3 regions of the Micromonospora sp. NPDC005163 genome follow, and region 3 is predicted to be linked to each of the others. Evidence: riboswitches for the same ligand, from Rfam matches in the RefSeq annotation. Region 3 holds a riboswitch; each other region holds the start of a gene.
The links. A riboswitch is a leader RNA that binds a small molecule or an ion and turns the genes downstream of it on or off. The one in region 3 is predicted to bind S-adenosylmethionine.
Positions count from the first base shown of each region.

Region 1: linked by a shared signal. The riboswitch ahead of ACWD6N_RS33295 (aminotransferase class V-fold PLP-dependent enzyme) and the one ahead of ACWD6N_RS09615 (ABC transporter substrate-binding protein) in region 3 are both predicted to bind S-adenosylmethionine.
Region 2: linked by a shared signal. The riboswitch ahead of thrC (threonine synthase) and the one ahead of ACWD6N_RS09615 (ABC transporter substrate-binding protein) in region 3 are both predicted to bind S-adenosylmethionine.

Region 1 covers NZ_JBSFYP010000083.1:2,693-6,076, reverse strand. Annotated here, with positions in the region: gene ACWD6N_RS33300 (FUSC family protein) at 1-227, shown strand, start outside; gene ACWD6N_RS33295 (aminotransferase class V-fold PLP-dependent enzyme) at 272-1,522, opposite strand; SAM riboswitch class IV at 1,593-1,713, opposite strand; gene ACWD6N_RS33290 (PrsW family intramembrane metalloprotease) at 1,737-3,215, shown strand; gene ACWD6N_RS33285 (hypothetical protein) at 3,231-3,384, opposite strand, start outside.
Region 2 covers NZ_JBSFYP010000004.1:701-4,084, forward strand. Annotated here, with positions in the region: gene thrC (threonine synthase) at 36-1,322, opposite strand; SAM riboswitch class I at 1,333-1,468, opposite strand; gene ACWD6N_RS04845 (DMT family transporter) at 1,592-2,560, opposite strand; gene ACWD6N_RS04850 (ArsR/SmtB family transcription factor) at 2,652-2,957, shown strand; gene ACWD6N_RS04855 (DUF4232 domain-containing protein) at 3,028-3,384, shown strand, end outside.
Region 3 covers NZ_JBSFYP010000009.1:99,165-102,548, forward strand. Annotated here, with positions in the region: gene ACWD6N_RS09610 (APC family permease) at 1-1,034, shown strand, start outside; SAM riboswitch class IV at 1,121-1,232, shown strand; gene ACWD6N_RS09615 (ABC transporter substrate-binding protein) at 1,501-2,403, shown strand; gene ACWD6N_RS09620 (amino acid ABC transporter permease) at 2,447-3,223, shown strand; gene ACWD6N_RS09625 (amino acid ABC transporter ATP-binding protein) at 3,220-3,384, shown strand, end outside.

The DNA.
Region 1 (3,384 bases), on a different contig from region 3:
TCAGCGAGGCCGGTCGGGCGTACGGCGCCGGGGTCGGCTTCTCGGGCAGCGTGGTGATCGCCCAGATCCGCACCACGGCGAGTGACCTGCTGGTGGCCTCCGGAATCGAGCAGGAGGAGGCGAACCGGTGCATCCGCACCGCCTTCGGGGAGCAGGAGCGGCCGATCGGTGAACCGGCCGAGCCGGGCGAGAAGCCGAAACCGCCCACCGCCCCACCGGTCGGCTGACCGCACCGCCGGCCGGCCCGGCTCACGCCACCGGCCGGCCCGGCTCAGCCCAGCGTGGCGAGGGCGGCGAGCAGCCGGTCCACCTGGGCGGGCGTGCTGCCCAGGCCGATGCTGGCGCGCAGCGCGGTGGGCGGCAGATCCCGCCGGCCGGTGCGCCCCGCCGCCTCGGTGAGCAGCCGCCGCGCCAGCGGGTGGGCGCAGAACAGCCCGTCCCGTACGCCGATCCGGTGGTCCGCGGCCAGCCGCGCGGCCACCTCGGCCGAGTCCCACCCGGCGACCACGAACGAGACGATGCCGACGCGGGGCGCGTCCGGGCCGAAGGTGCGCAGCTCCACCACGTGCGGCAGGGCGGCGATGCCGGTCCGCAGCCGGGTCAGCAACGCCTGCTCGCTGGCGGCCAGCGTCGCCTGGTCCGCCCCGGCCAGCGCCGCGCACACCGCGGCCAGCGCCACCGCACCGAGCAGGTTCGGCGTGCCGCCCTCGTGCCGGGCCGGGCCGGTCGCCCAGGTCACGTCGTGCGTGGCCGGCCCGACGTGGCTGGTGGCGCCGCCGCCGGCCAGGTACGGCGGAGCGGCGTCCAGCCAGTCCGCCCGGCCGACCAGCACGCCCGCGCCGAACGGCGCGTACAGCTTGTGGCCGGAGACGGCCAGGTAGTCCACGTCGAGCGCGAGAAGGTCGACCGGTGCGTGCGGGGCGAGCTGTGCGGCGTCGAGGACGATCCGTGCCCCATGCCGGTGGGCGACCCGGGCGAGCTCGGCGACCGGCCAGCGCTCGCCGGTCACGTTGCTCGCCCCGGTCACCGCGACCAGCACCGGCAGCGCCGGGTTGCTGTCCCGGCGCAGCTCGGCGAGGGCGGCGGCGAGGGCGCGTACCGCCTCGGCGGGCTCGGTGGGCACCGGCAGCCGTACCGAGCCACGCGGCCAGGGCAGCAGGTTGGCGTGGTGCTCTCCGGCGAAGGTGACCACCGTCGTGCCGGCGGGCACCGCCCGCGCCAGCAGGTTCAGCGCATCCGTGGTGTTGCGGGTGAAGATCACGTGGTCGTCGGCGCGGGCGCCGAAGAAGTCGCCCACCGTCTGCCGGGCCCGCTCGTAGGCCAGCGTGCAGCGCCGGGACAGCGCTCCCGCGCCCCGGTGCACGCTCGCGTACCAGGGCAGCAGCTCGGACACCGCGTCGGCGGCGGCCCGCGCACACGGCGCGGTGGCCGCGTAGTCGAGGTTGATCTCGCCCGGTACGCCGAGCACGTCGAGCGGCCGCGACGGGGCCGGCGCGGGCGTGCTGCCGGACCGGGTGGGCAGCGAGGGTACGAGGGTGACGGACACGCCGGAACCTCCGGGGTCAGGGACCCCGGGTGCGATGTCGGGACGGGGTCCGCGCTTGCCCAGCACACCGATCGGGCTGGGCCCGGTCATCACCCGGGGCACCCCACCGCGAACTCGACGAGGGTTGCCGGCCAGCAAGCCGGGGCTTGACGCTGGCGCTCGTGACCTGCCGGCAGCATAGCGGCTGCCGATGGGCCCGGACCAGCCGGCGGCGGATGGCTACGCTGACCGCATGGCCGACACCCCGCCCGGTGCACCCCTGCCGTCGCCGCCCGCGCCCGCAGCCCCGTCCGCCGGCGCGGCGCCCCGGATGCCGCTGCGCCGACTGGGGTGGCGGCGGTTCCTGGTGCTGGCGGGGGTGGTGCTGTTCATCGCGGGGTGCGCGGTGTTCATGGTCTTCACGCTCGGCCAGTCGCTCGGCGTACGGGCGCTGCTGATCGGGGTGGTCGCCGCCATCCTGCCGGTGCCGGTGCTGGTCGCCTGCTTCCTCTGGCTCGACCGATACGAGCCGGAGCCGCTGAAGTACCTGATCTTCTGTTTCGCCTGGGGGGCGTTCGTCTCCACCGCCGCATCGCTCACCGTGAATGAGTTCGCCGCCGCGCGGTTCGCCGACTGGGGGCTGCCGTCCGCGCTCACCGGTGTGCTGGTGGCGCCGTTCATCGAGGAGCTGACCAAGGCCCTCGGCCCGATCCTGCTGCTGGTGTTCCGTCGCCGGGAGTGGTCCGGGATCACCGACGGCCTGGTCTACTGCGGGCTCTCCGCGGTCGGCTTCGCCATGGTGGAGAACATCCTCTACCTGGGCGGGTACGGCTATGCGGCCGGCGCCGACCGGTACGGCCCGGCGACCGGCACTCAACAGGTCATCGCCATCTTCATCGTCCGGATCCTGCTGTTCGGGTTCGCCCATCCGCTGTTCACCTCGATGACCGGTGTGGGGCTCGGTGTCGCGGCCCGTACCGCCGACCGGCGCGTGCGGGTGCTCGCCCCGGTCGCGGGTCTGCTGCTGGCGATGATGCTGCACGGCACCTGGAACCTGCTGCCGACGCTCACCCAGGCCACCGGGGAGGCGGTGATCATGCTGTACGGCTTCCTGGGCCTGATGGTGCCGATCTTCTTCGGCATGGTGGGGCTGGCGGTGTGGCTGCGCGCGTGGGAGGGACGGCTCACCGAGCGCACGTTGCCGGATTACGTGCGCGCCGGCTGGCTGAGCCCACCCGAGGTGGCCGCGCTGAGCAGCCTCGGTCGCCGGCACGCGGCCCGCAGTTGGGCGCGTCGGGTGGCGGGGGACGCCGGGGTGCGGGCGATGCGTGGGTACCAGTTCGCCGCCACCCGGCTGGCCCTGCTGCGCGACGGGTCGCTGCGCGGCCTGGATCGCAAGCCCGCTGACCGGGAACGGACGGCCACCGAGGAGCGGGAGCTGCTGGAGGCGATCAGCGCGTACCGGTCGTTCTTCGTGGGGCGGGACCCGCAGGCCCCGACCGGAGTCTGGGACGGCAGTCGCTACCACCTGCGCTTCCCGGACGGCTCGCAGCGTCCGGTGGCCGCGCCGGAGGAGCCGGTGGTGCCGATCCCGGTGGTGCTGGCCGCGCCGCCGCCTCCGCTGGGGTATGCCCCGCCCGGCTGGTACGGCCCCCCACCGGCGGGGTCCTGGCCGTCCGGTCACCAGTGACGGCTGGCGGCCGGCTCAGGTCATCATGGTGGTGAGGAAGTCGCCGAGCCCCTGGGCCATCGCCACCAGCGCGGCCCCGATCGCCTTGAACATCTGCGCCGCGCCGTCCGGCCGGAACGCCATGAAGTAGATCAGGAACGCGACGCTGCCCCAGGCCAGCAGCTTCTTC
Region 2 (3,384 bases), on a different contig from region 3:
CCCCCATCCCCGGCACGGGTGGGAACGAACCTGGGTCAGCCCAGGAGGCCGGCGTCTCGGGCGGCGCGGAGGGAGGGCTTGATGTGGTGCGTCGGGCCGACCTGGTTGGCTACCGCGTCGATGGTCTTCAGGCCCTCGCCGGTGTTGAACACGACCGTCTCCGCCGTGGGGTCGAGCCGGCCGGACTCGACCAGCTTGCGCAGCACCGCCACGGTGACCCCGCCCGCGGTCTCGGCGAAGACCCCGGTGGTACGTGCCAACTGTCGGATGCCGGCGCGGATCTCGTCGTCGTCGGCGTACTCCATCCAGCCGTCCGTGCGGCGGACCGCCTCCAGGGCGTAGAGGCCGGCGGCCGGGTCGCCGATGTTGAGCGACTTGGCGATGCCGGTGGGCTTGACCGGGGTGATCGTGTCGGTGTCGGCGTGCAGGGCGGTGGCGATCGGGTTGCAGCCGGCGGACTGGGCGCCGAAGACCTTCCAGCCGCCGGCCGGCGCCTCGACCAGACCGATCTCGACCAGCTCGGAGAACGCCTTGTCAATCTTGGTGAGCAGCTCGCCGCTGGCCATCGGGATGACCACCTGGGCCGGGATCCGCCAACCGAGCTGCTCGGCCACCTCGTACCCGAGTGTCTTGGAGCCCTCGGCGTAGTACGGCCGGACGTTGACGTTGACGAACGCGGTGTCCTCGAACTCGTCGGTCTCCACCAGCTCGCCGCAGAGCCGGTTCACATCGTCGTACGAGCCGTCGATGGCGACCAGGTCACCGCCGTAGACCGCGGTGGTGATGACCTTGCCCTGCTCCAGGTCGCTCGGGATGAAGACCACCGAGGGCACCCCGGCGCGGGCGGCGTGCGCGGCCACCGAGTTGGCCAGGTTACCGGTGGAGGCGCAGGCGAACCGGGTGAAGCCGAGCGCCCGGGCGGCGGTGAGCGCCACCGATACGACCCGGTCCTTGAACGAGTGGGTCGGGTTGGCGCTGTCGTCCTTGACCCAGAGCGGCGCGGTGATGCCCAGTTCGGCGGCGAGGTGCGGGGCCGCTACCAGCGGGGTGAGCCCCGGGTTCAGGGTGACGCGGGTGGACGGGTCCTGACCGGCGGGCAGCAGCGCGGCGTACCGCCAGATGTTGTCCGGGCCGGCCTCGATCCGCTCACGGGTGACCGTGGCCAGGGCTGTGGCGTCGTAGTCGACCTCCAGCGGGCCGAAACACTCGTAGCAGGCGTGCTGGGCGGCGAGCGGGTAGCGGGCCGAACAGGCGCGGCAGACCAGGGCGCGGGCGGGGCTGGCGGAGGTGTCGATGCCGGAGGCGGCGAGCGTCGACGTCATGTCGAGGGTCCTCTCATCTTTCCCCGCATCGCACGGTGCGGCGGGGACGGAATTGGCACCTGCCCCGCGGGGCGCTCAGCGGTGAGCGCGCGGGGTGGTTGCCGGGGCGTCGTCGGGCCGTATCCCTCAGCCCCTCTGGATGAGGTATTCAGTTGTGCCGCCGAGTCTAGGCAATGCGGCGACGGGAGGCTCCCGGCGTCCCGCCAGGTGAGCGATCGGCCGGCGGCGGCCGGGACGACCTGCGCCGTCGATCTGACTCGGCCGGCCGGTTAGCGGGCCACCACCGCGACCGGGTCGACGACCGCCGTCCGGTCGACGACGGCGGTCGCCTGGTCCGCGGGCACCGCGGCGGTGCGGGCGCGGGTCGCCACGTTGGCGGCGACCAGGGCGGCGATGGTGATCGCGGCCCCGACAAGCTCGACCGGCTCGGGCCGGTAGCCGCGGGCGATCTGCACTGCGAAGGTGGTCACCGGGACCAGGTTCATGAAGAGCGCGGCGTTGGCGGTGCCGAGCCGCTGCACGCCGGTGTTCCAGGCCAGCACCGCGACCACGGCGCCCACGATCACGGCGTACGCCAACTGCGGCGCGACCGCCACCAGGTCGGCGGCTCCCGGCGCGTGCTGCCAGCCGATGCCGTCGGCGAGCACGCTCGCGGCGAGCATGGCGGCCGTGCCGGCGAGCGCGGTGAGGGTGGTGTACCGCAGCGGCGACCAGCCGCCGAACCGGCTGGCGCCGTGGGTGTAGATGGCCCAGCCGAACACCGCGCCGATCATCATCAGACCGCCGAGGCCGAACTGACCGAGCCCGGCCAGGCTCCCGCGCGTGATCACCAGGCCGACGCCGAGAAGCGCCACCAGGGAGAGGGCCAGCAGGAGCGGCTTCGGGCGTACGCCGTCGCGGACCCAGCGGACCAGCTGGGTGATGACCGGGGTGGTCGCCACGAAGAGGGCGACCTGCTGCGGTGCGGCGTGTTCGAGCGCCAGGTTGGTGAGCACGTTGAAGCCGGCGAAGCCGACCGCGCCGAGCACCGCCACCTCGACCGCCCGGCCGCCGAGCCGCAGCGCGCCGGCGCCCTCGCGGAGCAGCAGGATGCCGACCAGGATGACAGTGGCCAGCAGGTAGCGGGCGGTGGTCAGGTTGAGCGGATCGACCCAGGTCAGCGCACTGGCCAGGATCGGGAACATCACTCCCCAACTGAGCACGGCGAGTAACGGGTAGGCGGCGGCGCGGGATCGCATCGTCAGCTCCAATGTTCGAGTACTTTCGAACCAACGACACCGACCCTAGGGAGATGTTCGACGATTGTCGAACAACGGTTACACTGGTCACATGGAGCCGCACGAACCCGACCTGGCCGCCGTACCGGTCACCGCCGTGCTGGCCGCACTCGCCGACGACGTGCGGCTACAGATCGTGCGGGCGCTCGCCGAGGGCGGCGAGCGCGCCTGTGGCACGTTCGAGATCGGCGTCTCCAAGGCGACCCGCAGTCACCACCTGAAGGTGCTGCGCGAGGCCGGCCTGACCCGCACCCGCGCCGCCGGCACCAGCCGCTACGTCCGCCTCCGCCGCGACGAACTGGACCGCCTCTACCCCGGCCTACTGGACGCGGTCCTCACCCAGTCCAACCGAGGCTGACGTCCGCGAGAGCTGCCGATAGCGAGGGGCCGGGCGGCGGTGGGAAGCCCACATGGGCAAGGATCGGTGAATGATCTTCCACGACGCTGCGACAGCGCGACGGACCAGCGCGGCGGTCGTCATGGTGCTCGCGCTCGGCGCCTGCGCCCCCGCCGACCATCGCGGCCAGGCCGGGGACGGCCCGAGCCCGCCGCCGGCGGTCACGAACGGCCGGCCGGGCGCGCCCAGCCCGACGGCGAGCGTCGACCCGCTGGCCGGTTGCCCGGAGTCCGGTGTCCGGATCCGGTCGACCGGGTCGGACGCCGCCATGGGGCTGCGCGCCCTCGGCCTGGAGCTGGTCAACTGCGGCGACCGCCCCTACCGGATCAAGGGATACCCGGCGCCGCGGGTACTGGACGAGGACCGCAAGCTGATCATCCTGCGCGTG
Region 3 (3,384 bases):
TCCCGCCCGAGGCGTTCCAGCCGGGCGGGCCGGCGAACGGCCGGGCGCTGTCCTACCTGGCGCACGAGAACCTCGGTGAGGTGTTCGGCACGGTCTACGACCTGTCCACCATCGGCATCCTCTGGTTCGCGGGGGCCTCGGCGATGGCCGGGCTGCTCAACCTCGTACCCCGCTACCTGCCCCGCTACGGCATGGCGCCGACCTGGGCCCGGGCCGTACGGCCACTGGTGCTGGTCTTCACCGGGGTGGCGTTTCTGATCACGGTCGCCTTCGGGGCGAGCGTGGACGCGCAGGGCGGCGCGTATGCCACCGGGGTCCTGGTGTTGATCACCTCGGCGGCGACGGCGGTGACCCTCGCGGCGCGGCGGCGGCGCCAGCGTGGCCGGACGGTCGCGTTCGGGATCATCGCGATCGCCTTCGTCTACACCACCGCGGCGAACGTGGTGGAACGTCCCGACGGCGTGAAGATCGCGGCCTGCTTCATCGGCGGGATGATCGTGGTGTCGCTGCTGTCCCGGTTGTTCCGCGCCTTCGAGTTGCGGGTCGACCGGGTGGAGCTGGACGCCGAGGCCACCCGGTTGATCGACGAGTGCAGCGGGCGCCGCGTCCGCCTCATCGCGCACGAGCCGGCCACCCGGGACCGTGCGGAGTACCGCGACAAGCTCGCCCAGACCGTGGCGGACAACGACTTCCCGGCCGACAGCGCGGTGATCTTCGTCGAGGTGACGGTGACCGACCCGTCGGACTTCGAGACCGAGCTGCTGATCCGTGGCAGCGTGGAGCACGACCGGTACCCGGTGCTGAGCCTCGCCAGTTCCGCGGTGCCCAGCGCGGTGGCCGCCCTGCTGCTGGATATCCGCGACCGGGCGGGGCGGTGCCCGCACATCTACTTCGAGTGGACCGAGGGCAACCCGGGCGGCAACTTGCTGCGCTACCTGGCGTTCGGCCACGGCGAGATCGCCCCGGTCACCCGGGAGATCCTGCGCCGCCAGGAACCCGACCCGCGCCGCCGTCCGCACGTGCACGCCAGCTGACCTGCCGACCGGACGCCAGTCGCGGACGGTGAGCGTGGTCATAACGACTGGACGATCCGCCTCCCCGGGCTGCTAGCCTCGGCGCAGGTCATGAGCGCCAGCGCGAAGCCCCGGCTCGCTGGCCGGCAACCCTCCTCCGCGGTGGGGTGCCCCGGGTGAAGACCAGGCACCGGCACGACGTCGGTGCAAGCGTGGCCTGGCACCCAGGTCAGCACAGACCCGGGAGAGCCATGCGCATCCTCAGCACCACACCATCAGCCGACGCCGCGGATTCCCGCACCGGCTGGCCGACACCGGCACTGACCCGCAGGCGGCACGTGGACCTGATGCGGGTGTGCAGCGCCGCCTGTCGCGGCCGCGCGTACTAGCGCACCCCTTCCCGAACCCATCCCAGCGGTACGCCCACCGGGCGCACCGTCGGCGGCGCACATCTGCGTCCGCCGCTGCGCAAACTTCGGAGACACCTGTGCGATTCCTTCCTGCCCTGACCCGCGCCGCGGCCCTCGGCGCGTCCACGATCCTGGCCGCCACCGCGCTCACCGCGTGCGGCGACGACACCTCGTCCGACGCCGCCGCCAACCCGTACGGTCTGGCGCAGCCGGGCGTGCTGCGCGCCGGCACGCTGACCGACGCGCCACCGAACGTGTACCTCAAGGACGGCAAGTTCACCGGCTTCGACAACGACCTGCTGACCGCAGTGGCCAGCAAGCTCGGCCTGAAGGTGGAGTTCGTCGGCACCGACTTCTCCGCGCTGCTCTCCCAGGTCAACAACCACAAGTTCGACGTCGGCAGCTCCTCGATCACCATCACCGAGGCGCGCAAGAAGACGGTCGACTTCGGCAACGGCTACGACTTCGGCTACTTCGGCCTGGACGTGCCGGCCGGCTCGCCGATCACCGGCTTCGACCAGCTCGCCGGCAAGCGGGTCGTGGTGGTGCAGGGCACCGTCCAGGACGACTACGCCACCGGCGAGCAGCTCAACCCGGTCCGGGTGCCGGACTACAACGGCGCGATCAACCAGCTCAAGGCGGGCACCGCCGACGCGTGGATCGCCCCGGCCGAGATCGGCGAGACGTCGGCGGCCGACAGCAACGGCAAGATCACTGTGGCGGCCAAGCAGCTCAGCCCGGCACCGACCGCGTACGCCGTCGCCAAGGGCGGCGACAAACTGCGGGAGGCGCTGAACAAGGGCCTCGACGAGGTGATCGCGGACGGCACCTGGAGCCGGTTGCAGGCGCAGTACTACCCGGGTCGGCCCGTACCGGCGGACTTCCGCCCGGGCAGCGGCACGGTGACCGTGCCGGCCGCACCGTCGGCGTCGGCGTCGGCGTCGGCGTCGGCGTCGGCGTCGGCGTCGGCCGCGTCCTGAGACACCCGGTGACGAGCGAGCGGGGCGGTAGGAGAGGCGACCAATGGATCCGTTGAGCACCCTGTGGGAGACCTTCTTCGACTGGGACGCGATGCGCGAGGCGCTGCCCGAGATGCTGACCGTCGGGTTGCCCAACACGCTGATCCTGGCGGTCTCCGCCGCCCTGCTCGGCTCGGTGCTGGGCCTGCTGCTGGCCGTCGCCGGCATCTCCCGCAGCCGGTGGCTGCGCTGGCCGGCGCGGGTCTACACCGACGTGTTCCGGGGGCTGCCGGCCGCGGCGACGATCCTGCTGATCGGCGTCGGGCTCGCGCCGCTGGGCATGCAGGTCTGGGGACCTGACCCCTACCCGCTGGGCATTCTGGCGCTGTCGCTGATCGCGGCGGCGTACATCGGGGAGATCTTCCGCTCCGGCATCCAGTCGGTGGAGGCCGCACAGTTGGAGGGAGCCCGGGCGCTCGGTTTCTCCTGGGGCGAGGCGATGCGGATGGTGATCATTCCGCAGGGCATCCGGCGGGTGCTCCCGGCCTGGGTGAACCAGCTCATCGCGCTGATCAAGGACTCCAGCCTCGTCTACTTCCTCGGCCTGGTGGCCAGCCAGCGGGAGCTGTTCCGGATCGGGCAGGACTACGCGGCCACCACCGGCAACGAGTCCGCGCTGCTGCTGGCCGGGCTCTGCTACCTGGCGCTGACCGTTCCGCTGACGCACGCGGTCAACTGGATCGACCGGCGGCTGCGCCACGGCCGGCCGGCCACCGCGCCGGCCGACGAGGACGACACCGAGTCGGCGCTGACCGGCGCGACGGAAGGGGACCGGCGATGACCGCCAGCACGACCACCTCGGTCAGCCTCGACGTACGCGACGTGCACCTCGCGTTCGGACCGAACCGGGTGCTGCGCGGCGTCGACCTGGCCGTGCCACGGGGCGCGACGGCCTGCGTGATCGGGCCGTCCGGGTCGGGCAAGTCCACTCTGCTGCGCACC